Regions from separate parts of the Serinicoccus profundi genome, predicted to be linked through region 2. Evidence: predicted binding sites of a transcription regulator. Region 2 holds the regulator's gene; the other holds the start of a gene.
What was found. The regulator LexA, encoded in region 2, represses DNA repair genes until DNA is damaged. The targets are predictions, from matches to a motif close to TCGAACANNTGTTCGA.
Positions count from the first base shown of each region.

Region 1: a site for LexA is predicted at 11,006-11,021, ahead of FA582_RS06435 (HNH endonuclease signature motif containing protein). Genes of this name have one in related genera too.

Region 1 is NZ_CP042862.1:1,405,387-1,420,472, reverse strand. It holds gene FA582_RS06485 (carbohydrate ABC transporter permease) at 1-462, shown strand, start outside; gene FA582_RS06480 (glycoside hydrolase family 3 protein) at 459-1,961, shown strand; gene nagA (N-acetylglucosamine-6-phosphate deacetylase) at 1,958-3,073, shown strand; gene FA582_RS06470 (M14 family zinc carboxypeptidase) at 3,125-4,168, opposite strand; gene FA582_RS06465 (L-serine ammonia-lyase) at 4,261-5,631, opposite strand; gene FA582_RS06460 (RNA polymerase sigma factor) at 5,694-6,935, opposite strand; gene FA582_RS06455 (YciI family protein) at 6,941-7,294, opposite strand; gene ctlX (citrulline utilization hydrolase CtlX) at 7,491-8,519, shown strand; gene FA582_RS06445 (thiol-disulfide oxidoreductase DCC family protein) at 8,669-9,118, shown strand; gene FA582_RS06440 (SRPBCC family protein) at 9,124-9,549, shown strand; gene FA582_RS06435 (HNH endonuclease signature motif containing protein) at 9,677-11,005, opposite strand; gene FA582_RS06430 (haloacid dehalogenase type II) at 11,170-11,838, opposite strand; gene FA582_RS06425 (DEAD/DEAH box helicase) at 11,835-14,474, opposite strand; gene FA582_RS06420 (NAD(P)/FAD-dependent oxidoreductase) at 14,581-15,086, shown strand, end outside.
Region 2 is NZ_CP042862.1:1,055,930-1,071,015, forward strand. It holds gene FA582_RS04915 (DNA internalization-related competence protein ComEC/Rec2) at 1-513, shown strand, start outside; gene FA582_RS04920 (LysR family transcriptional regulator) at 530-1,474, opposite strand; gene FA582_RS04925 (patatin-like phospholipase family protein) at 1,601-2,917, shown strand; gene FA582_RS04930 (response regulator transcription factor) at 3,053-3,787, shown strand; gene FA582_RS04935 (sensor histidine kinase) at 3,784-5,310, shown strand; gene FA582_RS04940 (Sir2 family NAD-dependent protein deacetylase) at 5,307-6,197, shown strand; gene FA582_RS04945 (PRC-barrel domain-containing protein) at 6,242-6,574, shown strand; gene lexA (transcriptional repressor LexA) at 6,646-7,371, opposite strand; gene FA582_RS04955 (LysM peptidoglycan-binding domain-containing protein) at 7,637-8,059, shown strand; gene FA582_RS04960 (hypothetical protein) at 8,093-8,755, opposite strand; gene FA582_RS04965 (glycoside hydrolase family 65 protein) at 8,799-11,357, opposite strand; gene FA582_RS04970 (HAD family hydrolase) at 11,399-12,112, opposite strand; gene FA582_RS04975 (RecQ family ATP-dependent DNA helicase) at 12,195-14,360, shown strand; gene FA582_RS04980 (CPBP family intramembrane glutamic endopeptidase) at 14,371-15,086, opposite strand, start outside.

The DNA.
Region 1 (15,086 bases), 350 kb from region 2:
CCGCTCTTCCTCCAGGCCAAGACGCTCGGGCTCCTCAACAGCCTGCTCGGGCTGTCGGTCATCTACATCGCCTTCAGCCTCTCCTTCGCCATCTGGACGTTGCGCGGCTTCGTCGCGGCGGTCCCGATGGAGCTGGAGGAGGCGGCCTACCTCGACGGGTGCTCGTGGTGGCAGATGTTCTGGAAGGTGCTCTTCCCGCTCGTGGCCCCCGGCCTGGTCGCGGTGAGCGTCTTCAGCTTCATCCTGGCGTGGAACGAGTTCATTTTCGCCCTCACCTTCATGGCCGACGACGACATGTACACCGCCGCCGTCGGCCTGCGGGCCTTCTTCACCCGCAGCGGCACCGACTGGGGTGCCGTCATGGCAGCCAGCTCGATCATCACCCTCCCGGTCATGATCTTCTTCGTCGCCGTCCAGTCGCGGCTCTCCAGCGGACTCATGTCAGGAGCGACCAAGGGATGACCTCGACCGACGCACCGCACGGGCAGGACCGGGTGCGCCAGGCGGCGCTGGGGGTGCTCGTCCCCGGCTTCACCGGCACGACGATGCCGCCCTGGCTCGGGGACCTGCTCGACGAGGGCCTGGCCGGAGTCTGGCTGTTCGGCCACAACGTCGAGGACGACGAGCAGGTCAGCGCACTGGCGGAGGAGGTCCACGCCCGCCGCGAGGCGGCGCTGGTCTGCGCCGACGAGGAAGGTGGCACGGTCACCCGGCTGCACCACCGGGAGGGATCCCCCTGGCCTGGCGCGCTCGCGCTCGGGGTCGTCGACGACGTCGACCTCACCCGGCGGGTCATGCGCGGGCTGGGCGGTCAGCTGCGGGCCGTCGGCATCGACCTGACCGCCGCCCCGGACGCCGACGTCAACACCGAGCCGGACAACCCGGTGATCGGCGTGCGCTCCTTCGGCTCCGACCCGTCCTTGGTCGCGCGCCACGTCGTGGCGGCCGTGGAGGGCCTGGCCGAGGCCGGTGTGGTGGCCTGCGCCAAGCACTACCCCGGGCACGGGTCCACCCGCGTCGACTCCCACCTGGACCTGCCGGTGCTCGAGGTCGACGGGCCGACCCTGCGGGAGCGGGAGCTGGTGCCCTTCGCCGCGGCCGTGCGCGCGGGGGTGCCGATGATCATGACCGGCCACCTCGTCGTGCCGGAGCACGGCGATCTCCCCGCCACGCTCAACCCTGCCGTGCTCGGGCTGCTGCGCGAGGAGCTGGGCTTCGAGGGCGTCATCTGCACCGACGCGCTCGACATGGCCGCGGTGGCGCAGGGCTACGGCAGGGAGCGGGCCGCGGTCATGGCGCTCGCGGCCGGAGCCGACCTGCTCTGCATCGGCAACCCCGTCTACCCCGGCGACTACGACGCCCAGGCCGACACCCTGGGCCTCGCGGACGCCATCGTCGGGGCGGTGCGGGCTGGGGAGCTCGCCGAGGAGCGGCTCCTCGACGCCGCGCGCCGCGTCGAGAGCCTCGCCACCCGGCACGCCGCCGATCGGGCAGGACTCGGCGGCGCCGGTGAGCACCCGTCCCCGGACCCGGTGGCGGCAGCCCAGGAGGGGTGGGCTGTCGCCACCCGGGCAGTCCGCGTCACCGGCGCCATCCCTGCCTTGGAGGGACCCGTCGTGGTGGCGCTGAGCGGGCGCGCCAACATCGCCAGCGGAGCGCGCCAGGAGGTGCTCATCCGGGTCCTGGCCGAGGGGCTCGGCGGCACGACGGCCGAGCCGGATGCCGCCCTGGAGGACACCGGCCGTGGTCCACTGGTCCTCGTGAGCGATGACCAGACACCTCTGGACCACGACCTGACGCGGGCCCTGCTGGCGCAGGCGACCGTGCTCGTGCACGCCGGCCTGCGGGACCTCCCCGAGGGCAGCACCCCCGCCTGCGTGGTACGCACCTACGGCGGCGGTGCCGCCAGCGCTGCCGCAGCGGCAGCCACCCTGCGGGGCACGCGGGGACGCCGCGCATGATCCTCTCCGCGGACGAGATCCTCTGGGCGGACGGCACCCTCTCCGACGGCTGGGTCGGGGTCGAGGAGGGACGCATCGCCCAGCTCGGTCGCGGTGCCCCCGGGAACCCCTCCGACCGGCACACGAGATTCCTCACCCCGGGCTTCGTCGACATCCACTGCCACGGTGGGGGCGGGCATACCTTCGCCACGACCGACCCCGACGAGGTCCGCGCGGCTGCCGCCGCGCACCATGCGGCCGGGACGAGCACCGTCGTCGCCTCCCTGGTCTCCGCCGACGCCGAGACGCTCCTGGCGCAGGTGCGGGCTCTGGCCCCGCTCGTCCGTGGTCGGATGATCGCCGGGATCCACCTGGAGGGACCGTGGCTCAGCCCCACGCACCGCGGGGCCCACGACCCGTCCGTGCTGCGACACCCCGACCCCGCCGAGATCGACGCGTTGCTGACGGCCGGGGCCGGGACCATCTGCATGGTCACCCTCGCCCCGGAGCTGCCCGGTGGCCTGGAGGCGATCCAGCAGCTGGTCGCGGCCGGCGTCGTCGTCGCAGTCGGGCACACCGACGCCGACGGCGACCAGCTGCGCGCCGCCGTCGACGCCGGGGCGACCGTCGTCACCCACCTCTACAACGCGATGCGACCGATCCGGCACCGCGACCCCGGACCCGTCGTCGCCGCCCTGGGGGACGAACGGCTGACGGTCGAGCTCATCGTCGACGGAGTGCACGTCCACCCCGACATCGTCGAGCTCACCGCCCGCAGCACGATGTCGCGGATGATCCTGGTCAGTGATGCCATGGCCGCGGCCGGTGGTGCCGACGGCAGCTACCGGCTCGGCTCGATGGACGTCGAGGTGGTGGACGGGGTCGCCCGCACGGTCGCCACCGGCAGCATCGCCGGCAGCACCCTCACTCTCGACCGGGCGGTGCGCACCGCGGTCGGTGCCGGGGTCGCCCGGTGCGCGGCGCTGCAGGCGGTCACCCGCTTCCCGGCGCGCACGCTCGGCCTGGACGCCGGCGAGCTCCAGATCGGCAGCCGGGCCGACCTCGTCGGGCTGGACGACGATCTCGAGGTACGCGTGGTGCTGCGCGGGGGTGAGTTCCTCAGGGACGACTGAGCCGACCGGCAGTCGAGCTGACCGGTCGGCTCAGCCGTCGGATCCGTGGGCTCACTCGTCCGGGTAGTACCACTCCTGCGTCGGCAGGGTGTCCCAGAACGACGTGTCCGCCGCCTCGATGGATCCGTCGGCGATCGCCCGGGCCGTGGCCTCGAGGGTGATCACCGTCTGGCGCACCAGATAACCGCTGCTCCGGGCGCCGAGTGCGTAGGGCTCGTAGTCGTGGTCGGCCATGCCGCGCATCTCGAAGAGGAGCGTGGCGATGCCGTACTCCACGGCGAGTCCGTTGCGGCTGATGGTCTCGGCCGACCCACCGCTGTACCTGCCCAGCAGACCCCAGCCGGTCGAGTCGACGGCGTCGTAGACGACGGCGCCGAGCTGCTGAGAACGCTGCACCACCTCGGGGTCGGCGTTGGGGGTCGTGGGGTAGAGGATCGAGCCGGACACCCACTCCTCGCCGATCGCGCTGTAGGCACCCTGGTGGTGCAGGTCGATCATGTAGTCGATGTCGTAGGCGCTGAGCACGTTGTCGTGCAGGGCCTGGGTCTCGGGCTCGAGCCGGTCGACGTGGTCGCGGTTGAGGTCGACCTCATGGGCGTTGTAGCGGGTCAGGTGCCGGTCGCCGTGGGCGACGTAGTCCTCGAGCGAGAAGTCCACGTCACCCATCGCCCCGTCGGGGTTGAGCATCGGGACGACGAGGATGTTGACGCCGTCGAGCACGCCGCTTCCCCGGCCGGTGCCGAGGTGCTTGATGAACTCCATCGCGCCCTCGGTCGTCAGCTGCTCGTTGCCGTGCTGCTGGGTGAGGAAGAGGATGGTCGGGTTGTCCGGGTCGGAGACCCAGGAGGCGAGGTAGAGGTCGCGCCCCTTGACCGACTGCCCGATGACGTCGAGGTCCATGGCCTGCTGACGGGCGTCCTGCTTCTGCAGGAACTGCGCAAGGTCCTCGTAGGTCGACAGGTGCGCGGTGGTGATGTTGCCCTTGCCGTCGTACTCCGGCCCGTTGCCGACGCTCACGGCGGCGACGGGGCTGAGCGTCAGGGGCGCGGCGAGCAGGGCGGCGATGAGCGGTCGGCGGCGTCGGCGATGACTCATGCCCCGGACGCTATGCCCACCGCGCCACGCCTGGAAGGGATTCCCGCGAACCTTTGCCGAAGCCATACCTTGCGTCTCGGGCAGCCGCGTCCTCAGCACTCGATGACGTTGACCGCGAGGCCTCCGCGGGAGGTCTCCTTGTACTTCCGCTTCATGTCGCGGCCCGTCTGCCGCATGGTCCTGACCGCCTGGTCGAGGGAGACGGTATGCGTGCCGTCGCCGTTGCGGGCCAGCCGCGCGGCGTGCACGGCCTTGACGGCGCCGACCGCGTTGCGCTCGATGCACGGGATCTGCACCAGCCCGCCGACGGGGTCGCAGGTCAGACCGAGGTGGTGCTCGACCCCGATCTCTGCGGCGCTCTCGACCTGCTCCGGGCTGCCGCCCAGCACCTGGGTCAGACCGGCCGCGGCCATCGCCGAGGCCGAGCCCACCTCGCCCTGGCAGCCGACCTCGGCACCGGAGATCGAGGCGTTCTCCTTGATGATGATGCCGATCGCCGCGGCGGCGAGCAGGAAGTCGACCACCCCGTCGTCGTCAGCCCCTGGGACGAGGTGACGGTAGTAGTGCAGGACGGCCGGGATGATCCCCGCCGCCCCGTTGGTCGGGGCGGTGACGACCCGGCCGCCGGAGGCGTTCTCCTCGTTGACCGCCATGGCCCACAGGTCGATCGAGTCCATCGCGTGCCACGGCTCGTCCCGGGAGCCCTCCTGCTGGAGCCTGGTGTGCAGGGCGGGTGCCCGCCGACGCACCCGCAGACCGCCCGGGAGGACGCCCTCGTGAGCGATCCCTGCGGCGACGCACCCCTGCATCACCGACCAGATGTGGAGCAGCTGTGCCCGGGTCTGGGCCCAGGGGCGGAAGGCCTCCTCGTTGCGGCGCATGAGCTCGGCGACCCCCACTCCCTGGTCGCGGCAGTGGGCGAGAAGATCACGGCCGCTCGTGAAGGGATGGGGTAGGACGGTGTCGTCCACCACCACCCGGTCGACGCCGAGCGCCTCCTCGTCCACGACGAAGCCGCCACCCACGCTGTAGTAGGTGCGGGTGAGCAGTCGGGCGCCGCTCGCGTCGAAGGCCTCGAAGGTCATGCCGTTCGGGTGCCCGGGCAGGGCCTTGCGCCGGTGCATGACCAGGTCGCCCTCGGCGAGCCCGACGTCGTGCCGGCCCAGGAGGTGCAGCCGCTCGCTGCCGCGCACCCGCTCGACCCGCTCCAGGACGCTGGCGGTGTCGACGGTCTCCGGGTCCTCACCCTCCAGGCCGAGGATGACGGCGCGGTCCGAGCCGTGGCCGTGGCCCGTCGCTCCCAGGGATCCGTAGAGCTCGACGCGCACGCGCGTCACGACGGTGAGCAGACCGTCCGCGGCCAGTCCCTCCGCGAAGATCCGGGCGGCGCGCATCGGCCCCACCGTGTGGGACGAGGACGGACCGATGCCGACGGTGAAGAGGTCGAGGACGCTCAGCGCCATCGGGAACCGGCAGGAGGCGGAAGGCTGGCGCGGGATCGCACCACTTCAGCGTAACGCGGGAGTCAGCCTCCCGGACCGGTCAGCGTGGAGCAGCGTCGCCGTAGGTGGGCCCGCTCGGCCTCGTTGCCGCACGCGGCGAGGGCCACATCGAACTGCTCGAGCGCGGCGGCCACGTCGCCCTCACGTGCGAGCAGCTCGGCACGGACCGCGGCCAACCGGTGGTTCCCTGGCATCTCCACCCCCTCGAGCGCCTCGAGCCCCGCCTGCGGGCCGGACGTCTCCGCGACAGCCACCGCCCGCGCCAGCCGGGCCGCCGGCGAGGGGGCGAGGACCAGCAGCTGGTCGTAGAGGTCGACGACGCGGTCCCATCTCGTCTGCGCGCTGTCCGGGGCGACGTGCTCGGCGGCCACCAGCGCCTGAAGCACGTAGGTCGCCGCCAGTTCCGGCAGCGGGGTCCCCACGAGCCCGGGGGCGGCCAGCAGTCGCCGGGCCTCCTCGATCTCGCCGTAATGCCACCGACCGCGGTCCTGGTCGGCCAGCACGACCAGCCGGCCCTGGTCGTCCACGCGGGCGTCGCGGCGCGAGTGCTGCAGCAGCATCAGCGCCAGCAGGGCCGTCAGCGTCGGGTCGTCCGGACGCAGCACGTGGACCGTGCGGACCAACCGCACGGCCTCCCCCGCAAGGTCGGGACGCACCAGGCGCGTGCCGCTGGCCGGGGCGTACCCGGCGGTGAAGGCGAGGTATGCCGTCTGCGCCACCGTCTCCAGGCGCCCCGGTAGTGCGGCGAGACCGGGGACGGCGAAGGGGATGCCGGCCGTGACGATCTTCTTCTTCGCCCGGGTGATGCGGGCGGCCATGGTGGGCTCGGGCACGAGGAAGAGGGCGGCGATGTCGTGGGTGCTGACGCCGAGGACGAGCCGCAGCGCGAGCGCGCTCGCCGACTCCGGTGCCAGGGCCGGGTGGGTGCACATGAGCACGAGGCGCAGCAGATCGTCCTCGACGAGGTCTCCGGGGTCGGCCATCACCCTCGGGGGTCGGCGGTCGAGGTCGGCCGCGAGCAGCGCGTGACGCCGGCCGGCCATCGCCTCGGAGCGGAGCCGGTCGACGACGCGGCGCCGGGCCACGGTCTGCAGCCAGCCGGCCGGGTTGGCCGGGGCGCCGTCGCGCGCCCACTGCCGGGCAGCGGCCTCCACCGCGTCACCGAGGGCGTCCTCGACCAGGTCCAGACGCCGGAAGCGTCCGAGGAGCACGGCGACCATGCGGCCCCACTCCTCGCGCACGACCTCGTCGAGCTCGGTGGGCATCACGGTCAGGGAGTGTCGACCACCGGGCTGACCTGGATGTCGTAGGGCGGCAGGACGGTGAGCAGCTCCAGGACCACGTCGAGATCGGGGGCCTCCACCAGGTAGAAGCCGCCGAGCTGCTCGACCGCCTCCGCGAAGGGTCCGTCGGTGACGGTGCGCTCGCCACCACGGGTGCGGACGACCGTCGCCGTCTCGGCATCACCCAGCGCCTCGCCGGCGAGGATCTCCACCCCCTCCCTGTCCCGGCAGGCGGTGTCGAAGGCCCCGAACTGCCCCATGATCGTCTGCTGGTCCGCCTCGCTCATCGTGGACCAGGCGGGCACCTCCCCGTCAGCCATGAGCAGGATGAGGTACTTCATCGCTGCCACCTCCCCCGACCCGAGCACCCCGGGGTACTGGTGCTATTGACGGTGCGTCGCCTCATACGTCTCTCCTCATCGTCTCCGCGGGCCGCCGGGCGCGACCTCACCAGCATGTCGGACGGGGAGCAGGCAGATCGACAACTCAGGCGAAACTTTTTCGGGGGCGGGCCCGGCATGCTCTACATTGCGGGGCGTGAGTGCTCAGGCCCCCTCCTCCGTGATCCTCATCCGCGCCGAGAACTTCGTGCCCAACCCGGCGACCGCGACCGACAACGCCTTCCAGCACGACGTGCCGGAAGGCCAGTCCGTCGCCGACACCTCCGCGCGCGCCCTGGCCGAGATGGACGCCGTCGCCCAGGCGCTGCGCGACGCCGGGGTGCGGGTGCACGTCTTCGGCGACCCCGACCACACCAGGCCGGACAGCGTCTTCCCCAACAACTGGCTCTCGACCCACCCCGGCGGGTATGTCGCGGTCTACCCGATGTATGCCTCCAACCGTCGCCACGAGCGTCGCGGCGACATCCTCGAGATGCTCAAGGCGGACTACCGGCTGCAGACCATCGTCGACTACTCCGGGCTCGAGCCGGACGGCATCTTCCTCGAGGGGACCGGGGCGATGGTGCTCGACCACGTCTCGCGCGTCGCCTACACCGCGGTCAGCCACCGCGCCGACACCCATGTGCTGGAGCGCTTCTGCAGCGACTTCAACTACGAGCCGATGCCGTTCGAGGCGGTCGACGCCGACGGGGTGCCGGTCTACCACACCAACGTCATCGCCTGCATCGGCACCGACGTCGCCCTCATCGCGCTCGACATGATCCGCGACGAGCAGCGCCGCCGCGAGGTCCGCGAGCGGTTGGAGGTCACCGGCCGGGAGATCGTCGAGCTGAGCGAGGAGCAGGTGAGGGAGTTCGCCGGCAACGCGGTCGAGCTGAGCGGCCGCACCCCCGAGGGCCGCAAGCGGCACATCATGGCCATGTCCGGGCGCGCCCGCCGCAGCCTGACCGGCCCGCAGATCACCATGATCGAGCGCTCCTGCGAGATCATCTCGGTCGACATCCCCACCATCGAGCTGGCCGGCGGGTCGGTGCGCTGCATGATCGCCGGCGTGCACCTCGACCCGCGCCCCACGGGTGCGCCGGAGCCCACCGCCACCGCGGAGGCCATCGACGAGGCGCCGGTCAGCGCGGACGGCCAGGTGGACGAGCGGCACCAGGCCTGACGGGCGAGCGCCCCCCGGCCGGACAGACGAGCGCCCCCGGCACCCAGCCTGACGCAGGCGCGCCGGGCGGCCTGAGGAAGTCGCGTGGCGCCGCACGATCGCGGACCTCTGCGCTCGCCGAGGCGCGGCCGGTACACGACGATGGGTGCATGACGCCCGCCCCGCGACCTCGCCCTCGTCCGCTCGTGCTGTACGACGCGGACTGCGGTTTCTGCACCCGCGCAGCCGGGTGGATCCCCCGTCTCGGGGCAGAGGTGGACGTCTCGTCTCTGCAGTCGCAGGACCTCGACGCGCTCGGGGTGGACCGGCACCGCAGTGAGCTGGAGATGCCCGTGGTGCTGCCGGACGGCCGGATCGCCTGGGGTCACCAGGCGTGGGCGCAGGTCCTGAGGTCGTGTCCCCAGCCGTGGCGCACCCTCGGCGCGGCGTTGGGTTCCCCGGTGATGGAACGTCCGGGCGCCGCGGTGTACCGATGGGTGGCCTCGCACCGGCACCGTCTCCCCGGTGGCACGGCACAGTGCGCGATGCCCGGGCCCAGCTCACCGACTCGCCCCGAGGTGATGACGCAGCAGCGCGACCCGAGCACCGGGCTCGGCTGAGGCAGATGGAGGTCTCGACCTCGGCGACCGGACCGCTCCCGGTGGATGAGGCCTGGGAGAGGTATGCCGATCCCACACGATGGCCGACCTGGGCACCCCACCTGCGCCGGGTGGACCTCGACCCCGGCCCTTCACGTCTGCGCGCGGGTCTGCATGGGACGGTGCGTGGGGCCCTCGGACTTGCGGCCGACTTCCAGGTGACCGCTGTCGATGAGTCGGATCGCTCCTGGTCGTGGACCGTGCGACCGGTGCTCGCCGTGGCGCTGCCGTTCCGGATCGACTTGCACCACACGCTGGAGGCGACCGATGCGGGGACCGTCGCGGGGCTTCGCCTGCGCGGACCGGCGCCCGTCGTGCTGACGTACCGCCCCCTGGCTCAGTGGGCCCTCCAGCGGCTCGTGCGCTCACGCGGACGCCTCGCCGCTGCCTGATCGGGACAAAGGGGTCGGTGCATCTCACGAGTTGGTCCGGGTTCCTCTGCGCCACAAGCCAACTCGGTGTTCTGGCCGCCAGGGCAGGTCACGACTCCCGGCCGTCCGGGCCGGGAGCGGGGCAAGGTCATCGCAGCCGCCAGCGCACACCGGTCGCGTCGACCTGGGCGGTCGAGTCGTGCTGGTGGACCCACGTGTGGTGCCTGGGGCACAGCAAGGCGTAGTTGGCGATGTCCGACCTCCCGCCCCGCGCCCAGTGGACGACATGATGTGCATCGCACCAGGTCGCGGGCACACTGCACCCCGGGAAGGTGCACCCGTCGTCGCGGTGGGCCAGCACCCGTCGCTGACCAGGTGTCACGAGGCGTCTGGCTCGCCCGAGGTCGAGGATCTCGCCCCTCTCGCCGAGCACCGCAGGGATGATGTCGGCGTCGCAGGCGATCCTGCGGACCTGCTCGGTGGACAACGCCCCGCCGTGCACCGTGCGACCCGCGTCAGCGCCACTCCCGCCGCTCATCACGCCAGCCCCGCCGAGGTCGACCCCGCCAACTCCACGAGTGTCTGCCGCGCTTCGTCGAGGCTGTCCCCAGCCACCTCCACGCGAGATCGCCTCCTGCAGCTCCGCCAGGGCGACCGTGACCATGACCTGCGCCTTCGGCGTCGTCGGCTGCCCCTCGGTGCCAGCGACCCCACGACGCAGCACCGTCATGAAGGCGTCGTAGCGGCGTTGCCCGACGGTCCGGACATCCAGCTCACCGGTCGCCTCGCGCTCCTCGCTGGACGCCGGCGCCGCGAGCGGGGACCGGAGGATCGCCTGCACCGTCTCGTGGTCCGCGGCGTCGCCGACCGTGAGCACGAAACGCCGCGCCGAGCCGTCCCCCAGCGACGACTCGTGCAGATCGCGCAGCTCGTGCTGCGCCCGCTCCCGCGCCGCCTGGTCACGCTGCGAGGTGCACGCGGCCACCAGCCACCGGCATACCCGCTCGATGTCCTTGTCGGTGAACCCCTCCCCGGCGGCCGTCTGTGCGAGCAGGTCCACCGCAGCGGCGTAGTCGTCCGGCGGGACCCCGCTCCGCACCCGGTCGAGGGCCCGGACGATCCGTGCGGCCCTGCCGACCGGGACCTCCCCGGACTCGACCGCCTTGAGGAGGGGACGGTGAACCGCCTCCTGCCCCGCACGCGCGAGCGCCGCGTTCTCCGCGGCGTCGCGGATCGAGAGCCCCGGGCAGAGCAGGCGCACCCAGTCAGGGACCGAGAACCCGGCCTCGACGTGGAGCCCCCTCGCCACGCCCTCCCGCACGAGGCGCACCAGGGCTGCTCGGGCGCCGACGATCTGAGCCCCTGCCGCCTCGACGGCCCCGATCGGCTCCTCCTGCTGCAGCCGCGCCGGATCGCGTCCGGGCGCTCCCCCGGACGGATCGCTCGAGCCCCCGAAGGCCCCCATCCTCCCCTTCATGCGAACAACTGTACGACCACCCTCTGGCAGACCCTGCGCGAACCGCTGACCTGCACGGATGCCGGAGGTTCAGCTGACCGAGGACTCAGCCGCCTGGCGCCACCCTGCTGGACCCGCCACTCGACCCACCCCTCGAACACGGAGAAGCGCCGCCTCGACGGACCTCAGCCGAGCAGCTCCGCCAGGTGGTCGATCCCCCGCGCCGAGAGGTCAGGCCTGGCCATGTGCGCCGGATAGGTCCCACCATCACGGTCGATCCACGCCGTCCTCATCCCGGCGGACGCGGCGCCGTGCAGGTCCCACGGATGGACCGCGACGAGCATCGCCTCCTTCGCGGAGACCTCGCAGATCTCCAGGGCGTAGGCGTAGGCCTCCGGCGCCGGCTTCCAGCGCGGCGCGTCCTCGACCGAGAGCAGCCGCTCGAAGCAGTCCAGCAGCCCGGCGCGCTCGAACAACCCCCGAGCCACCGCCGTGGACCCGTTGCTCAGCGTCACCAACCGGACGCCCTGCGCCTGCAGCACGCGCACCCCCGCGACGACGTCCGGGTGCAGCTCCAGGCCGCCGAAGCCCGCCATCACCTGCTCGACCGCCTCGTCGAGCCGGGACTCCTCGACGTGCTCCGCCAGCTGCGGCCGGAGCACACCGCGTCCGACATCGGCGAACGCGGGGTTCTCCCCCGCCACGGTCAGGGCGAAGCCGTCACGCAGCAGCGCCGCGAACCACGCCGCGGCCACCGACGACGGCGCCCCGACCTCGGTGAAGCGCGCCTGCATACCTGCCATGTCGGACAGGGTCTCGTTGACGTCGAAGACGATGAGGCTCGGTGCGATCATGGCCCCATCATCGCCGGTGCGTCGACCTCGGGGAAGAGCCTGGCCCGCTCGGCCGCGACGACCCGGCGGGCGAGATCGGCCTCGCTGACGTCATAGGCCTCGGGAGCGCTCTGCGCGGTCTCGCTCACCCGCGCGTAGGTCTCGAAGGCGACCGTCTTGTCGCCGAGCAGCTCGACCAGCCGCTCGTCCACGCTGTCCTCACCCAGCAACCGGTGCACCTGCACGCTCTGGAGCTGCCCCATACGCCGGGCCCGGGCGATCGCCTGCCACTCCGTGGTCGGCTTGAGCTGCGGCTCGCACAGGACGACGACCGACGCCGCCTGGATGTTGAGCCCGACCCCGACGGCCTGGATCTGCGCCACGAGCGCCGCGCCGCCCTCCGCGCGGGAGAACTCATCGACCACCCGCTGCCGCTCCGCCGGCGGCACCGACCCGGTGAGCGGGCCGAAGACCCGGCCGGGCAGGTGCGCCGCGACCTGGTCGAGGACGTCGCGGAAGGAGGAGAAGACCAGCACCCGCCGGCCGTTCTCCTCCGCCTCCTCGACGATCTCGACGAGGTGCGCGAGCTTGGCCGACCGCGCACCGGAGACGAAGGCGGCGCGGCGCATCGCCATGAAGTTGCCCGAGACGACCGCGTCGCGGTAGGCGCCCTGGTCGGCCGGTGAGAGCTCCAGCCACTCCTGCACCTCCACCAGCTCGGGGAGCTCGACGAGGACGTCCTCGGTGTTGCGGCGAAGGTAGACCGGTGCGACGCGACGGCGGAAGTCCAGCGGCGACCCGCCGAGACCCTCGAGCAGCTCGGGTCGCAGGTACCCGACGAGCGCGGCGAACTCGCCCACCCTGTTCTCCAGCGGGGTGCCGGTGAGCAGCATGACGTGCTGGGTGCGCGCGATCAGCCGGGCGACCCGGCGGGACCGCTGGGCGGCGGGGTTCTTGACGTAGTGCGCCTCGTCGACGACGAGCGCGTCCACCTCGAAGCCGTCGAGGTCCTCCCAGAGCGATCCCAGCGTGGTGTAGGTCGTGACCGCCACTCCCCCGTCGGAACGCCACCGCGCGAGCTCGTCCTGACGACCCGCCCCGTGCAGCCGCCGCGGCTCCAGACCGGTCTTGGCATCGACCTCGCGCACCCAGTTGCTCATGACCGCCGCCGGGCAGACGACGAGGAACCAGCGCGCCCCCTCGCTCGCGCGATGCGCCAGCACGGCCAGGGCCTCGATCGTCTTGCCGAGGCCCATCTCGTCGCCGATGACGACCTTCTCCTGGACGAGCGCGAAGCGGGCGGCGAAGCTCTGATATCCGCGCAGCGACACCTCGAGGTAGGTCGGGTCCAGCTCCTGGGCCCGGACGGCCTCGACGACCTCCTCCGGCAGGTCGCCGTGCGTCCCGGTCTCCTCCAGGAGGCCGAGCTCGGAGAGCAGCGCGAAGTAGAGCGCCGGTCGAGCGGTGAAGTCCTCCCACGGGTCGGCGCGACCGACCCGGTCGAGCGCGTCGCGGAGCGCGGCGGCCTGCTCACGGACCGGGGTGAGTACGTCGAGCAGGTCGGAGGCGGGGCTGGCGCCGAGGACCGCGAGGTGGGTGGTCCGCGCGTCGACCCTCTCGGCGAGGGGGAGCAGCTGCTGCGCGAGGGCGACGACGTCGGTCGCCTTCGCCGCCTGCCGCAGCACCTCCCAGGTATGCAGGGACACCAGCAGGCGCGCCGCCTCCGGTGTGCGGTCCTGCGGGTCGAGGCGCACGGGCGCGTCGTCGTGGGCGAGCGTCCGGAGGGTCTGGGCGGCACCGCGCATTCGCTGCGCAGTGACCGGGCCGACACCGGGGACGTCGTCCAGCCGGCTGCCGCGCTCGATCACCTGCTCGACCGTGGTGATCCCGGCGTCGGTGAGCGCCGTGACGCGCAGCCGCTCTGCCGTCGCCTCCCGCAGCCGGTCCACCGGCATACCCGCGAGCAGCCGCCGGACGGCGAGGTCGCGGACGCCCTCACCCGCCGCGAGCGCACCGTGTCGGGCCTCCTCGGCGCGGCTGATGGCACCGGCCAGGACCGGCAGGTCGACGCCGAGACCATGCAGTCCGTCGGCCGCCACCACCTCCTCGTGAGGTGCGGCACCACCGAGCAGCCCGATCAGCCCCACCTCGGGGTGGAGCGCCGCCGGCGGGGCCAGAGGCAGGGCCGGCTCCCGTCCCTCGGCGTCGAGCGCCGCCAACCACCTCTCGGGTTCGGCACCCCAGCTGTGCCGGCTCTCCAGGAGCCACCGCGCCGACTGCCGGGCCTGCTCACGGCGGGCACCGAAGGTCACGAGCCGCCGCATACCCAGCAGCGACCGCGCGGACGCAGCCGCCCCGGCGACCTCGTGGGCCAGGTCGTCGAGGGTCTGCTCCTGCGCGTCCGTCAGGGTGGTGAGAGAGCCTCCCGCCGAGAGACGACCGAGCAGCACCTCGTCACCGGCACCCAGGGCGAGCACCCTCCACCCGGAGGTGCCCGTGGGCCGCAGGTGCGTCAGCCGACCGGCCAGGGCAGCGCCGGCCGCGTCTGCCGCGGCCCCCACCCCATCCCGGTGCCCCGCGACGCGAGCGGCGACCTGAGCCAGGCGCTCCCCCTGTTCGACCGCCTCCTCCAGGCGCGCCCGCTCGTCCTTGTCCATCGAGGTGAGCGTAGGCGATCTTCCGCGGGGCACCGCTGAGGGCTGTTCGCCCGGTGCCCGGCCCGCGCCGCCGATAGGGTGGCTCTTCCGGCGGAAGGTGGCATCCATGGCACGACACGACGTGGTCGTCGTCGGTGCGGGCAACGCCGGCATCTCGCTGGCCGCGCGGCTCCGGCGGATCGGCGCGAAGGATGTCGCCGTGGTGGCGCCCGACCGCCCGCACCTGTTCCGACCGCTGCTCAACTACGTGGCCGGCGGGCAGGCCACGATGCGCGAGCTGACCCGCAGCGCCGCCGCGGTGCTCCCCGAGGGCTGCACGTGGATCCGCGGGCGGGCCGTCGCGGTGCATACCGACGCACGCGAGGTCGAGCTGGACGGCGGGGGTCGCCTGGGCTACCGCGACCTGGTGCTGGCGCCCGGCCTGGAGGAGGACCTCGACGCCGTGCCCGGGCTGGAGGCCGCCATGTCGGCCGGGTGGGCGGCGACGGCGCACCTGCACACCCAGGCCGAGGGTATGTGGGCATCGATCAGCGGTATGACGCGAGGGCGGGTGGTCTTCACGATCCCGACCGAGCCCTCTCCCTGCGGAGGAACGGCCCTCAAGCCGCTGTT
Region 2 (15,086 bases):
GTCGAGACGGCGACGGCCGTCCTGGACCAGGTGAGGGAGAGCGGCATACCGGTCCGTGCGGCGCAGGTGGGCGACCGCTGGGAGTGGGGCTCGACCGCAGCGTCGGTGCTGTGGCCCTCGCAGCGACCACCCGTGGGCGCGTCGGCAGCCAACAACGCCAGCATCGTCCTGCACGTCGAGGCGGCGGGGGTGCGGATGTTGTCCACCGGTGACCTCGAGCCGGAGAGCGCGCGCCTCGTCCGAGAGGTCACGGCGGGTCGCGACTACGACGTGCTCAAGGTGGCGCACCACGGCTCCGCCGCGCAGGACGAGCGGCTGGTGCGCGAGGCCCGCCCCGAGTTCGCGCTCATCGGCGTCGGTGCCGACAACGACTTCGGCCACCCTGCGCCGAGCGCCCTGGGTCTGCTCGCCGAGGTGGGTGCGATCGTGCTCCGGACCGACCTGCACGGTGACATCGCCGTCGTCCGGGACGAGCGCGGACGACTCGTGCCCCATGCGAGGCACGACGGATGAGGCGGGGCCCTATGCGTCAGACGGAGGCGTCCACGTGAGCGCACGGGGAGCCGCCGAGCTCCCGGGCACTCTGGCAGAGGGCGTCCAGGGTGGCCGCCACCGCGGGCACCCGCTGCAGGTCGGGGGTGGTGACGACCTGCACGGTCCGGCGCGACGGCGGGGAGACGGGCCGGATGACGACGTCCGGGTGGGAGACGGTGGTGAGGATGAGCTGGGGCACGAGCGCGACCCCGAGCCCGGCCGCCACCAGCCCGAGCACGGCGACGTAATCCTCGGTCTCGAAGGTCACGTCCGGACTGAAGCCAGCGCCGTCGGCGAGCGTGAGCAGGTGGCCGCGGCAGCGCGGGCAGCCCGCGATCCAGCGGTCCGCGGACAGGTCCGCCAGGTCCACCTCGTCCTGCCCGGCCAGCTCGTGGTCCTGGGGCAGCACGAGCATCACCGGGTCGTCGAGCACATCCATCACGACCAGCCCCGCCAGGTCGTCCTCGCCGCGACCGGCGTCGGTGCCCTCGTAGGCGAAGGCGACGGCCAGGTCCACCGCTCCCGCGCGTACGGCGGCGAGCGATTCCGGCGGCTCGGCCTCGCTGAACTGCACAGTGACGGCGGGATGGCTGCGGCGCAGCGCCGCGAGCGCCCTCGGCACCAAGGTGGCCGAGGAGGACGGGAAGGCCATGAGGCGGACCCGACCGGCCTGCAGCCCCGCGATCGCGACGACCTCCGCCTCCGCCTCGTCGATCCGGTCGAGGATCTCGACGGCCCGGCGGGCGAGGAGACGGCCGGCCTCCGTGAGGCGCACAGTGCGGCCGATGCGCTCCACCAGTGCCGTCCCGGCCCGCTGCTCCAGACGGCGCACCATCTGCGAGACCGCGGGCTGGGTGTAGCCCAGGGAGGTCGCGGCCGCCGTGAAGGAACCCTCCTCAGCGATGGCGCGCATCACGCGCAGCCCTGCGGCGTCGAACATGTCCCGCATCGTAGTCTGCCGGGCGCTCGTCATCCGAGCGCCGCCGACACCATGGGCCGCGTTCACACCCCGGTCACCCGTAGGCGTTGTGCTGGGCACGTGCCTGCGCCACACCACCAGGTGTCCGTGTCACCCCCGCCCGGCGACCCGACGCTGGCCCAGCTCGAGGCCGCCCGGGCCACCGCCCACCACGGGCCCTCGGCGCTCCGGCCGCGCGCCGGGACAGCCCTGTGCCTCTCCGGCGGGGGATTCCGGGCAGCGCTGTTCCACCTCGGCGCCGTCCGACGCCTCGACGAGCTCGGCATCCTCGGCTCGCTGCGGACCATCAGCGCGGTGTCGGGCGGTGCCGTGCTCGCCAACCTGCTGCTGCACCCCGCGCTGGAGTGGCCGGACCCCCACGACGGAGCGGGGCGCGTCGGGGGATTCGAGGAGCTGGTCGCCGTCCCGCTGCGCGAGCTGACCGGCCGCAACCTGCGTACCCCCGCCCTGCTCTCCCGCATGTTGCCGAGCGGATGGGGTCGACCCGACGCCAGCGTCGGGGTGCTCGCCGACGGCCTGGAGCGGGCGGTCCCGTGGTGGGGGAGCGACCTGCGCGAGCACGTCAGGACGCGCGGACCGGTCGTCCTCACCGGCGCCACCGAGATCGGGTATGGCGTCTCGTGGGTCTTCGCCGACCCCCACTCGGCCGGTCCCCGCGGTCGGATGGGTGACCACCGCCTGGGTCACTGCGCCCCGCCGCCGGGGTTGCGGATCGTCGACGCCGTCGCGGCCTCCTGCGCCTACCCACCGTTCTTCGCGCCGTTGGAGCTCGACGGCAACCAACTGGGCCTCGTCGGCGGGGCACCCGACCTCGATGAGCCCGAGCAGGTCAGGGCCGCGATCCGCCGTCGGATCCAGCTCGTCGACGGTGGTGTCTACGACAACCTCGCGCTCGAACCGGTCTGGGCCGACCACGCGGTCGTCCTGGTCAGCGACGGGGGAGCCGTCTTCCGTGGCCGACCACCGGGCTCGCTGCTGTCCCGGCTGTGGAGGTTGTTGTCCATCACCTCCAGCGGTGGGCAGACCGCACGCCTACGCTGGCTCCGGGCCGGCTTCGCGCGCGGCACCCTCGCAGGCGCCACCTGGTCGTTGGAGTCGCCCGGTGACCTCGCCCGGCTGCCCGGGCCGGAGCTCGACGCCTCGGTCCTCGAGCACTACGCCCCCGAGGTGCTCGGGGCCATCCACGAGGTGCGCACCGACCTGGACGCCTTCAGCCCGGGGGAGCAGATGGTCCTGGAGCGACACGGCTACCTCGTCGCGGACGCCTCGGTGCGCAGGCACAGTCCGCAGGCGGTGCGGCTGGACGCTCCGCTGCGCCCGCCCCACCCCCAGGTGGCCGGCCCCTCCGAGCTGGTCAGCGCGTTGCGGGGCTCGAGCCGCGTCACCGCCCTCGGTCGTCGCTAGCGACGATCCACCGGTCACGGCCGGCCGGGGTGGGTGACGGCATACCTGATCCGCTCCTGTCGATCTGCGGTCTCGCACAGCAGCCTCACAGGAGGCGCAGAGGAGGCGCATGGGGTGGCAGGATTGACTCAGACCATGGCAGCCGGCACCGCACCCTCCCTCACCCGCCTCGACGGCACGCCCGTGCGGGTGCTCGTCGTGGACGACGAGAGCCAGCTGGCCGAGCTGTTGTCGATGGCACTGCGCTACGAGGGATGGCAGGTGCGCACCGCCCTGACCGGGAACGACGCGGTCCGCACCGCCCGCGAGTTCGCCCCGGACGCCGTCGTCCTCGACATGATGCTGCCGGACATCGACGGCCTGGAGGTGCTGCGCCGGATGCGCGCCGACCAGCCCGACGTGCCCGTCCTCTTCCTCACCGCCAAGGACGCGGTGGAGGACCGGGTCGCCGGTCTCACGGCCGGCGGCGACGACTACGTCACCAAACCGTTCAGCCTGGAGGAGGTCGTGGCCCGGGTGCGCGCCCTCATGCGGCGCACCGCCGTCGTGGCCCAGGAGGCGGGCTCGGTGCTCGTGGTCGGTGACCTCACGCTGGACGAGGACAGCCACGAGGTGGTCCGCGCCGGGGAGGAGGTCTCACTCACCGCGACCGAGTTCGAGCTGCTGCGCTTCCTCATGCGCAACCCCCGCCGGGTGCTCTCCAAGGCGCAGATCCTCGACCGCGTCTGGCACTACGACTTCGGCGGCCAGGCCAACATCGTCGAGCTCTACATCTCCTACCTGCGCAAGAAGATCGACCAGGGACGGGAGCCGATGATCCACACCATGCGGGGCGCCGGCTACGTGCTCAAGCCGGCCGCCGGCGGATGAGACCGACGCGTCGTCGCAGGTCGCTGCGGGCCACGATCGTCACCTCGGTGGTGGCGATCTTCGCGTGCGTGCTGCTGCTGTCCGGGCTGGCCACGACGCTGGCGCTGCGGCATACCCTCATCGGGGCGCTGGACCAGGACCTGCTGCTCTCGACCGAGAGAGTGGGTGAGCAGGTGCGTGACCCGGGCGCGGCGCCGCCCGACCAGGTGGGCGCGGACGACGGGCCTCAGGCCCCCGGCCGCAGGGACATCGGTCGCCCGCCCGGTGGCGGTGATCGATCCCTCACGCTGGTGACGGATGCTCAGGGCGCCGTGCTCGTCAACTCGGTGGTGTCCACCACCAACGACCTCACCGAGCTCGACGCGGGCCAGCTCCGGCGGATCGAGGAGGCCATCGCCACCGAGGCGCAGGAGGCGGGTGGGGTCGGGTCGGGCACCCCGCTGCCGTTCTCGGTCGACCTCGGCGAGGACGTGGGGGACTATCGGGTGGTGGTGGATGAGCAGCCGGACGGGACGACCCTGACGATCGGGCTGCCGATGGCGGGGGTCACCGACACCACCCGCCAGGCCATGGCGATCCTGCTCCCGGTGGGTCTGCTCTCGCTCCTCGCCGCCGGAGGCGGATCGGCCTACCTCGTCCGGCGCGACCTCGCCCCCCTCGACCGGGTCGCCGCCACGGCGCGGCGGGTCTCCCAGCAGCGTCTGGAACGTGGGGAGGTCGCCGTGGGGGACCGGGTGCCCGAGGCCGATGCCGACCCGGACACCGAGGTGGGGCAGGTGGGGATCGCCCTCAACGACCTGCTCGACACCATGGAGGCGGCGCTCTCGGTGCGGCACGAGAGCGAGCAGCGGGTGCGGCAGTTCGTGGCGGACGCCTCGCACGAGCTGCGGACCCCGTTGTCCTCGATCCGGGGCTATGCCGAGCTGTCGCGCAGGGAGAGCGAGCCGGTGCCCGAGGGGGTGAGGTATGCCCTGGACCGGGTCGAGTCGGAGTCGCTGCGGATGCAGGGCCTCGTCGAGGACCTCCTGCTGCTGGCGAGGCTGGACGCCGGGCGACCCCTGGAGCGGCTCCCGGTCGACCTCACCCTGGTGTGCCTGGACGCGGTCAGTGACGCGCGGGCGGCCGGACCGGACCACCACTGGCAGCTCGACCTGCCCGAGGAGCCCGTCGAGGTGGTGGGCGACGAGGCGCGCCTCCGGCAGGCCCTGGCCAACCTGCTCGCGAATGCCCGCGCCCACACCCCGCCCGGCACGCGCGTCACGACCGGTCTGGTCGCCACCGGCCGGGAGGTCCGGCTCACGGTGAGCGACGACGGCCCGGGCGTGCCACCCCAGCTGGCGCCCACGGTCTTCGAGCGCTTCGCCCGCGGGGACGACTCACGCTCTCGCGCTGCGGGGAGCACCGGCCTCGGCCTGTCGATCGTGGCGGCCGTCGCCAAGGCGCACGACGGGAGGATCACCCTGGAGCCGACGCCGAGCGGCACGACGTTCCTGCTCACCCTGCCGCAGGCCGGGCCGCGGTGAGCGCCGTCGGGCCTCTTGACCTGGCCCTGACCATGCCTCCGGCGGTCCCGGTCGACCCGCGGGCCGCAGAACGGCTGCGCGACCTCCTGTCCGGTGCCGGTGTCGTCGCGCTCACGGGTGCGGGCATGTCCACCGGCAGCGGGATCCCCGACTACCGCGGGCCCGACGGCACCCGCCGGGTCCAGCCGATGCAGCACGGCGAGTTCGTCCGCTCTGCCGAGGGGCGCCAGCGCTACTGGGCCCGGGCCTACGTGGGCTGGGGCCGGTTCGCGGCAGCGGAGCCCAACGCCGCCCACCGTGCCGTCGCCGACCTGGAGCGGCTCGGTCTGGTGCGCCACGTCATCACCCAGAACGTCGACGGCCTCCACCAGCGCGCCGGGAGTCGCCGGGTGCTGGAGCTGCACGGGACCCTCACCGCGGTCACCTGCCTGGACTGCGGCGAGGAGACCTCGCGGGAGCGGGTGCAGGAGTGGCTCACCGACGCCAACCCCGGATTCCTCGACCGGATCGACGCGCCCTCCCAGGTGCGACCGGACGGCGATGTGGCGCTCCCGGAGGCTCTGGTCACCTCGTTCCGGACCCCGCGCTGCCTCGTCTGCGGGCAGGACCGCCTCAAGCCCGACGTCGTCTTCTTCGGTGGGTCGGTCGCCAAGGAGGTCGTCGAGCGGGCCTTCGTCCTCGTCGAGCAGGCGCGCTGCCTGCTCGTGCTCGGCTCCTCCCTGCAGGTGATGAGCGGCTACCGGTTCGTCCGGCGCGCGGCGCGGGACGGCATACCGGTCGCCATCCTCACCCGGGGGAGCACCCGCGGTGACGCCGAGGCGACGCTGCGTCTCGACGGACTCGTCGGTGACGTGCTCCCCCGCCTGGTCCGGGACCTGGGTGGCTAGGCTGGGGGCGTCGGCCGCACGAGGCCGCGACGAGGAGGTCGCCAGTGGTCACTTACGAGCAGCTGGGTGAGATGTATGACGCGGAGGTCGTCGACCAGGACGGCCACAAGGTCGGTGGACTCGACCAGGTCTACCTGGACAACGGCACCGGCGAACCGGCGTGGGTCTCGGTGCGCACCGGATGGTTCGGCGGTCGCAAGATCTTCTGCCCCGTGTCGAACGCCGTCATCCGCGACGGACAGATCGAGGTGCCCTACCCGGTCGACATGATCAAGGACGCTCCTGACATCCCGTGCGACGGCCACCTGACCGAGGACGAGGAGGAGCAGCTCTACGACTACTACTCCATCGACGAGGGCCCTGCGCCCTCGGCATGAAAGGGGTGCGGCGCCACCCCCGACGAGGATGGAGGTGCCGGGGGCGGCGCCGCGGTCAGGGTGGGTCTGGGTCAGACCCGGCGCAGGACCGCCGTCACCTTGCCGAGGATCACGGCGTGGTCGCCGTCGATCGGCTCGTAGGCCGGGTTGTGCGGGATCAGCCACGTCTTGCCGTCGCGGTGACGGTAGGTCTTGACGGTGGCCTCGTTGTCGAGCATGGCGGCGACGATCTCGCCGTTGACGGCGGTGGGCTGGCGGCGCACGACGACCCAGTCGCCATCACAGATGGCGGCGTCGATCATCGAGTCGCCGACCACCTTGAGCAGGAAGAGCTCGCCGTCGCCGACGATCTGCCGGGGGAGGGGGAAGACGTCCTCAACCGCCTGCTCGGCGAGGATCGGGCCACCCGCCGCGATGCGCCCGACCAGCGGGACGTAGGACGGCTGGGGTCGGGCGTCGCCGATCCCGGTCTCGTCGAGGCTCTCGCTGGACACGGGAGTGGCGGAACCCTCACCCTCGCCCCGGCGGTAGCCGGCGCCGTCGCTGCCCGGGAGGACGACCTCGATGGCGCGCGGACGGTGGGGGTCGCGGCGCAGGAAGCCCTTGCGCTCCAGCGTCTTGAGCTGGTGGGCGACCGAGCTCGGTGAGGTGAGCCCGACGGCGTCCCCGATCTCGCGCAGGCTCGGTGGGTAGCCGCGGTGGTCCACCGAGTCGCGGATGACGTCGAGGACCCGCCGTTGGCGGTTGGTCAGGTCGGCGCCGCCGTCGCGGTCCGGCATCTCGTGAATCGTGGCCATGCTCTCCATCCCCTCGTGCGGGCCCCACCCAGTCCGACCATGGATGGCCACGGTGGCCATCCGACTGCATCATTGCTGGTCAGAGGGTCTGTCAGTGGTGGGTGCTTGAGTTCCTGACATGAGATCAGCGTACGCCCGCCGGGAGCCGAAGGCAAACATGTGTTCGGTCAGCGTGTCGACATCATCCGACGGGTGTGCTATCAATGAGACAGACGTGCGATCGGACACGTGTCCGCACCGCACCGCCCCGAGGAAGGTGAACACCATGAGCACCGCCATCGCGCACGACATCCTGGCCCCCGTGGTCCCCCTGACCGACCCGAGCCGCCGCGGCGGTCGTCGGCCGCACCTGCGGCTCGTCGGAGATCAGGAGCGACGCCCGAGCCGCGCCACGCGGAGGCGCTCCGCCGCCTGCCAACTGCGGCTGACGCGTCGGGGTCGGCTGGCCATCACGACGACCACCACCCTCGTCCTGGCGCTGGTGATCTGGTCCATGGTCGGCCTGCTCGGCCCCGCCGACGCCACGAGCTCGGTCACCGTCGAGCGCGGGACGACCCTGAGCGAGATCGCGAGTGAGCAGCTCCCGGAGCTCCCGCTGAGTCAGGCGATCACCGCGATTCAGCGGGCCAACAGCCTCAGCACCACCTCGGTCGCTGCCGGTCAGGAGCTCGTGATCCCGGGTCGCTGAGGCAGGTTCGACGGGGCCGTGAAGCCCCGGCGTTCAGCCTGCGGGGTTGTCGGTCCGAGGGGCGCCGTCGGCAGCGGTGCCAGGGGAGGGCAGGCCGCTCACGGCCTCCCAGACGACGGGCAACTGGTCGGTGGGGATGAAGTAGCCGGACAGGTGGGGGTCGAACATCAGCCCGGCGATGCCGGCGTCGGCGTAGGTCTGTGCGGAGTCCACGAGCTCCTGCGGCGTGAGGGCGATGGCGCGCAGGTCCTCGTCGTGGGCCACCATCTCGTTCTGGACCGCGAAGTGGCGGGCCCGCTCCGAGCTGGTGAAGGTCAGCAGCATCATCTGGCCGTCGATCTGCGCGGCAGCCGGGGACTCCGCACCGGGCTCGCCGACCGCGATGAACCACCAGTGCGGCAGGTCCATGGTGGCGCGCCAGAGCTGGGTCATGCCCTCGTGGTCCTCTGCGCCGGTCACGCCCGCCGCGAGGGTGTCGGTCTCCGTCGGCTCCGGCTGAGCGAGCTGCCCGAGGCGCGTCGTCCCACTGGTGTGGTCGCCGGAGGCGTCCTGGGTTGCGGGAGACGCAGGATCGCCGTCCGACCCGGTGCCCGGGGCCGGCGAGGTGGAGCCCTCGGCCGCCGGACGCTCACCTTCGTAGATGGACTCGGCCGGGCGGTCGTCGTCCTGGAAGGGGATGTCGGTGGGCTCGCTCATACCCTCCAGTCGACCACATGGGGCGCACGAGGGCCAATCCCGCTCACGCTGTCGGGACCGCCGGTGACTCCGGTACGGGGCCGGTGGACTCCCACTCCTCCTGGGGCCAGCTGTGCGGGACCACCCCTCCGGGGCGTCCCGGCATACCCGAGCGGCGGTCCGTCGGGGTGCTCCCGGTCGCAGCCGCCTCGGAGGTCGGTGCGCCGGCGCGGCGCGGACCGTGGTCGTGCAGCCCCACGACCACCTCCTCCTCACCCACCGTGACCTGCGCTCCGCGGAGGCCGAGGGACACCGGGTCGCCGACCTCGACGACCAGCCGCACCTGCTGCTGCTCGACCGTCACCCGCAGGCGCGATCCGTGCCAACGCATACGCCAGGTCAGGGCTGGCCACGAGGCGGGGAGGCGAGGATCGAGGGTCAGCTGACCCCCGTGGTCGCGCAGGCCCCCGAAGCCGGCGACGAGCGCGCTCCACACCCCGCCGGTCGAGGCCACGTGGACACCGTCGCCGGCGTTGCCGTGCCGGTCGTCGAGGTCCACGAACAGGCCGGCGTAGAAGTAGCGCAGCGCGAGCTGGTGGTAGCCGACCTCGGCCGCCACGATCGACTGCACCACGGCCGACAGCGTGGAGTCGCCGGTGGTGATCGGGTCGTAGTAGGTGAAGTCGGCCAGCTTCTGCTCGGCGGTGAACGCATCGCCGGCCAGGTAGAGCGCCAGGACGACGTCCGCCTGCTTGAGCACCTGGTAGCGGTAGATGACCAGCGGGTGGTAGTTGAGCAGCAGGGGGCGCTTGTCCGCGGGCGTGGCATCGAGGTCCCAGACCTCGCGCTCGAGGAAGTGGCTGTCCTGCGGGTGCACCCCTGCCACCTCGTCGAACGGGATGTGCATGCCGTCGGCGACCTCCTGCCAGGAGTCCACCTCGTGGTCACCGAGGTCCAACCGGGCCACGGCCCGGGCGAACTGCGTGGGGTCCGACGCCTGGAGCTCACGCACCGCCTCGGCGGCGGCCCGGAGGTTGAGCTGCGCCATGACGTTGGTGAAGAGGTTGTCGTTGACGATGGTGGTGTACTCGTCCGGCCCGGTCACTGCATGGATGTGGAACTGCCGGCTCCCGTTGGTCTGCCAGAAGCCCAGGTCAGCCCACAACCGCGCGGTCTCCACGAGGATGTCGACGCCTTGGTCGAGGAGGAACTGCTGGTCGCCGGTGGCGCGGGCGTACTTCATGAGCGCATAGGCCACGTCGGCATTGATGTGGTACTGCGCGGTCCCCGCAGCGAAGTAGGCGGAGGCCTCCTCACCGTTGATCGTGCGCCACGGGAAGAGCGCGCCGTACTGCGCCATCTCTGCCGCCCGACGCCGTGCCGCGTCGAGCATCCCGTGGCGGAAGCGCAGGGCGTTGCGGGCGGCTTGCGGGTGGGTGTAGACGAGGAAGGGCAGGACGTAGCACTCGGTGTCCCAGAAGTAGTGGCCGCCGTAGCCCGAGCCGGTCAGTCCCTTGGCCGGTATGCCGTGCGATCCGGCCCGGATCGAGGCCTGCCCCAACTGGAAGAGGTTCCAGCGCACGGCCTGCTGCAGCGCCGGCTGCTCGGGGAGCTCGACGTCGGACTCCTCCCAGAAGCGTTCCCAGACCCGGGCCTGCTCCTCGTGGAGGGCGGCGACGCCGTGGTCGAGCGCCCGGTCGAGGGTGCGGGAGCACCGGTCGGCCAGCTCGCGGGGCGGCACCCCACGGGAGGTGTGTACGGCGACCAGCTTCTCGATCCGCACCGGCGCACCCTCTCGGGCATCGACCCGGATGACGTGCTTGGCGAGGTCGTCGGTGACGCTCAGCTGCTCGGTCCACGCGTTGTCGGTGGCGACGGAGTGCTGCGCCATCGTGGCGAGCGTCATACCCGAGTTGTGGCAGCGGTAGCCCAGCAGCAGCCGGCGGTCGCAGACCTCGGCGAGCACGGGGTCCAGCACACGGTGCTCGAAGGACTCGGCCTTGCGGGGGTCCACTCCCTCACCCATCGCTGCGCTCGTCACGTGATACTCGTCCGAGCCGTCCTGGCGGTTGAGGATCTGGCTGGAGATGTCGAGCGCGGCGTGGCCGTCGAGCATCTCCACCTCGAAGGTCATGACGGCGAGGTGGCGCTCGACGACGCTGGTCATGCGGGACGTGGTGATCTTGACCCGCTTGCCGGCGCTGGTGCGCCATACCACCGACCGCCCCAGCACCCCGGAACGGAAGTCCAGGGTGCGTTCGTAGTGGTCCAGGTCGGCCGTCGACAGGAGCAGGGGCTCGTCGTCGATGTACAACTTGATGGTCTTCGGGTCCGGGACGTTGACGATGGTCTGCCCCACCCGCGCCAGACCGAAGGCCTCCTCGGCGTGGCGGATGGGCCAGGTCTCGTGGAAGCCGTTGACGAAGGTGCCGTGCGCGTGGGTGTCGCGCCCCTCCTCGACGTTGCCCCGCAGCCCGAGATAGCCGTTGGAGACCGCGAACAGCGTCTCGGTGACCCCGAGGTCTGAGCCCTCGTAGGCCGTCTCGGTCAGGCGCCAGGGATCAGCGGGGAAACGGGTGCGGTCCAGGGGGTCGACGGGGGCCGGGGGACGGTGGTGAGACATGGCGGCCACGGGCTCTCCTCTCTGGGGGTGGGAGGGTGGGGTCAGAGCAGGTCGGCGAGGTCGGTGACGACCTCGTCGGCCCCGGCGTCGAGCAATGCGGCACGACCCGCGCCCCGGTCGACGCCGATGACTCGGGCGAACCCGCCCGCAGCACCCGCCCGCACCCCTGAGACGGCATCCTCGACGACCACGCAGGTGGCCGGTTCGTGGCCCAGCTCCGCGGCGGCGTAGAGGAAGGTGTCGGGGCGCGGCTTGCCCGGCAGCTGCTCCCGCCCGGCGACCGATCCGTCCACGACGACCGGGAAGCGATCGGCCAGGCCCGCCTGGGCGAGCACCGACGGGGCGTTCTTGGAGGAGGAGACGACGGCCATCGCGATCCCGCGCTCCTCGAGAGCGTCCAGGAGGCGGAGCGAGCCGGGGTAGGCGGCGATGCCCTCCTCGGCGAGCACCTCGTTGAAGATCTCGTTCTTGCGGTTGCCCAGGCCGTGCACGCTCGCCAGCTCCGGGGGGTCGGACGGCTGGCCCTGCGGGAGGTCGATGCCGCGGGCGTCGAGGAAGGACTGCACCCCGTCGTAGCGCGGTTTGCCGTCGATGTAGGCGAAGTAGTCCTGGTCGGTGTAGGGGGGCTGCTGCGTCGGCTGCTGGTCCAGGACCCGGGTGAACATCACCTCCCAGGCCCGCATGTGCACGTCGGCCGTGGGGGTCAGGACCCCGTCGAGGTCGAAGAGGACTGCGGTCACGGGGTCCCAGTTCACGCAGCACACCCTAGTGGAGGTGCAGGGGGCGGACGGCGGGCGAGGGAGGGGAGTGTCGGCGGGGACGGCTACGGTCGTCGCCATGCAGCAGGTGAGCGATGAGGATCTGACGACGGCGGCGCAGAAGGCCTTGCGCCGTCTGGTGGGCCGCGAGGACGCTGACTTCCGGGATGGTCAGCTGGAGGCCATCGAAGCGTTGGTGCGGGAGCGGTCGCGGGTCCTCGTGGTGCAGCGGACCGGCTGGGGCAAGTCGGCGGTCTACTTCGTGGCCACCGCGCTGCGCCGCGCGGAGGGCGCCGGGCCCACCGTCATCGTGTCGCCCCTCTTGGCGCTCATGCGTGACCAGATCGCTGCGGCCGCGCGGGCGGGCGTGCGCGCGGTGACGATGAACTCGGCCAACGCGACGGAGTGGGACGACGTGCGGGCCGCGCTCGCGGCCGACGAGGTCGATGTGCTGCTGGTGAGCCCCGAACGCCTCAACAACCCGCGGTTCCGGGAGGAGCAGCTGCCGGACCTGGCCGACCGCTGCGGGCTGCTCGTGGTCGACGAGGCGCACTGCATCAGCGACTGGGGCCACGACTTCCGGCCCGACTACCGTCGCATCCGGACGTTGCTGGACGCCCTCGCCGCCGACACCCCCGTTCTCGCGACGACGGCCACCGCCAACGAGCGGGTGGTCGGTGATGTCGTCGAGCAGCTCGGGGTCGGTGGTCGGGAGGTGCGCACGATCCGGGGTCCGCTGGCGAGGGCCTCGCTGCGGCTCGGGGTGCTGCCCCGGCTGACGCCCGAGCAGCGGCTCGGGTGGCTGATGGCCCACCTCGACGCGCTGCCGGGGAGCGGGATCATCTATTGCCTCACCGTGTCTGCGGCCGAGGACGTCGCGGGGGCGCTGTCGGCCGCAGGTCACGAGGTGGCGGCGTATACCGGGCGCACCGACACCGAGGACCGCGAACGGCTCGAGGGCGCCCTGCGGGACAACCGCGTCAAGGCCCTGGTCGCGACGAGTGCTCTCGGCATGGGGTTCGACAAGCCGGACCTCGGTTTCGTGGTGCACCTGGGGGCCCCCAGCTCGCCGGTCGCCTACTACCAGCAGGTAGGTCGTGCAGGTCGTGCGACCGACCGGGCCGACGTGCTGCTCCTCCCCGGGTCGGAGGACCGCGACATCTGGAACTACTTCGCCACCGTCTCGATGCCGCGTCAGGACCAGGCCGACGCCGTGCTGGCCGCGCTGGGAGAGAGTGGACGGCCCCTGTCGACACCCGCCCTGGAGACGATCGTGGACGTGCGGCGGACCCGCCTGGAGCTGCTGCTCAAGGTGCTCGACGTCGACGGCGCCGTGGCGAAGGTGCAGGGCGGCTGGACGGCCACGGGGCAGCCGTGGGTCTACGACCGGGAGCGCTACACCCGGGTGGCCGAGGCGCGGGTTCGGGAGGCCGAGCTCATGGTCGCCTACCAGCAGGGTGACCGCTGCCGGATGGAGTTCCTCCAGGAGTGCCTCGACGACCCGAGCGCGGAGCCCTGCGGCCGCTGCGACCGCTGTGCCGGCGTGTGGTTCCCGACCGAGGTGCCGGACGAGGCCATGGGCGCGGCACGGGAGCGGCTGGGGGCGGTCGGGGTGCCGGTCGAGCCGCGCGGACAGTGGCCCACGGGTATGCCCCGCCTCGGCGTCGACATCAAGGGCAAGATCGCGCCGGAGGAGCAGGCGCAGGAGGGGCGTGCCCTGGCCAGGCTGTCCGATCTCGGTTGGGGTCAGCGGCTGCGCAGCGTGCTGGAGGCCGGTACCTCCCAGCCTGCCGACCCCGACGACCCGGAGCAGGAGACGACGCCGGGACAGCCCGTCCCCGAGGAGGTCACCCGCGCGGTGGTGGAGGTGCTCTCTGGGTGGGGTTGGGCCACGAGGCCGGTGGGTGTCGTGGCCATGCCCTCCCGGCGGCGCCCCGCGGTCGTGGGCTCGCTCGCGCAGCAGATCAGTCAGATCGGACGCCTCCCGCTGCTGGGTTCGCTCGACCTGGCCTACGGTGGGCCGGTCGGCGAGGCCGGGGGCAACAGCGCCTTCCGGCTCGCCAACGTGTGGGACCGCATCGTGGTCGGCCCGGAGCTGGCGGAGGCTCTGGAGCAGGCTCGGGGACCGGTGCTGCTCGTGGACGACGTCGTCGACTCACGGTGGACGATGACCGTCGCTGCGCGCGCGTTGCGGCGGGCTGGCGCCGAGGCAGTCCTGCCCCTGGCGCTCACCATCGACGGGTGACCGAGCCCGGTCAGTAGATGAAGAAGGGGAAGATGCTGCGGTCGTGGGCGTGCACGATCGCGAGGAACACCACCGCGTCGAAGAGGAGGTGGATGAGCACGACATACGTCAAGGACTTGGTGCGAGTGAAGATGTAACCCTGCAGGAGCGCGAAGGGGATCGTCAGCAGCGGTCCCCAGGAGCGGTAGCCGAGCTCCCACAGGAAGGACACGAAGATCGTGGCCTGGAGGATGTTGGCGGTCCAGAGGGGGAAGTGCCGGCGCAGCAGCGCGAAGCAGATGCAGATGAAGAACAGCTCGTCCCACAGCCCGACCGCGTTGACGCCGACGAAGAAACGGCCGAACTCGCTGGCGGTCTGGATGGGCGGCCAGTTCTCGTAGCTGCCCGAGTGGATGAAGTAGGCCGGAAGGATGAGGTAGCCGAGTACGGGGACGGCGACGACATACGCCCACTGCAACCTCGTCCACCGTCGCCTGGTGATCCACGGGAAGGTGATGGCGTGCCGGCGGTAGACGAAGCGGTCGACGAGGACCGGTGCGGCGACCGCGGCGGTGAGCACGGCGCCCAGCAGGAAGAACATGTCCCAGCTGATGTCGGCCTCGACGGAGGTCGTCGACACGATCCCGATCCCCACGGCGATGAGCAGCAGGTCGCGGAAGAGCTCGCGGTTGAGCACGAAGGCAGCGGCGAGACTGGCGAGGAGCAGCAGATAGCCGGCGATCGGTA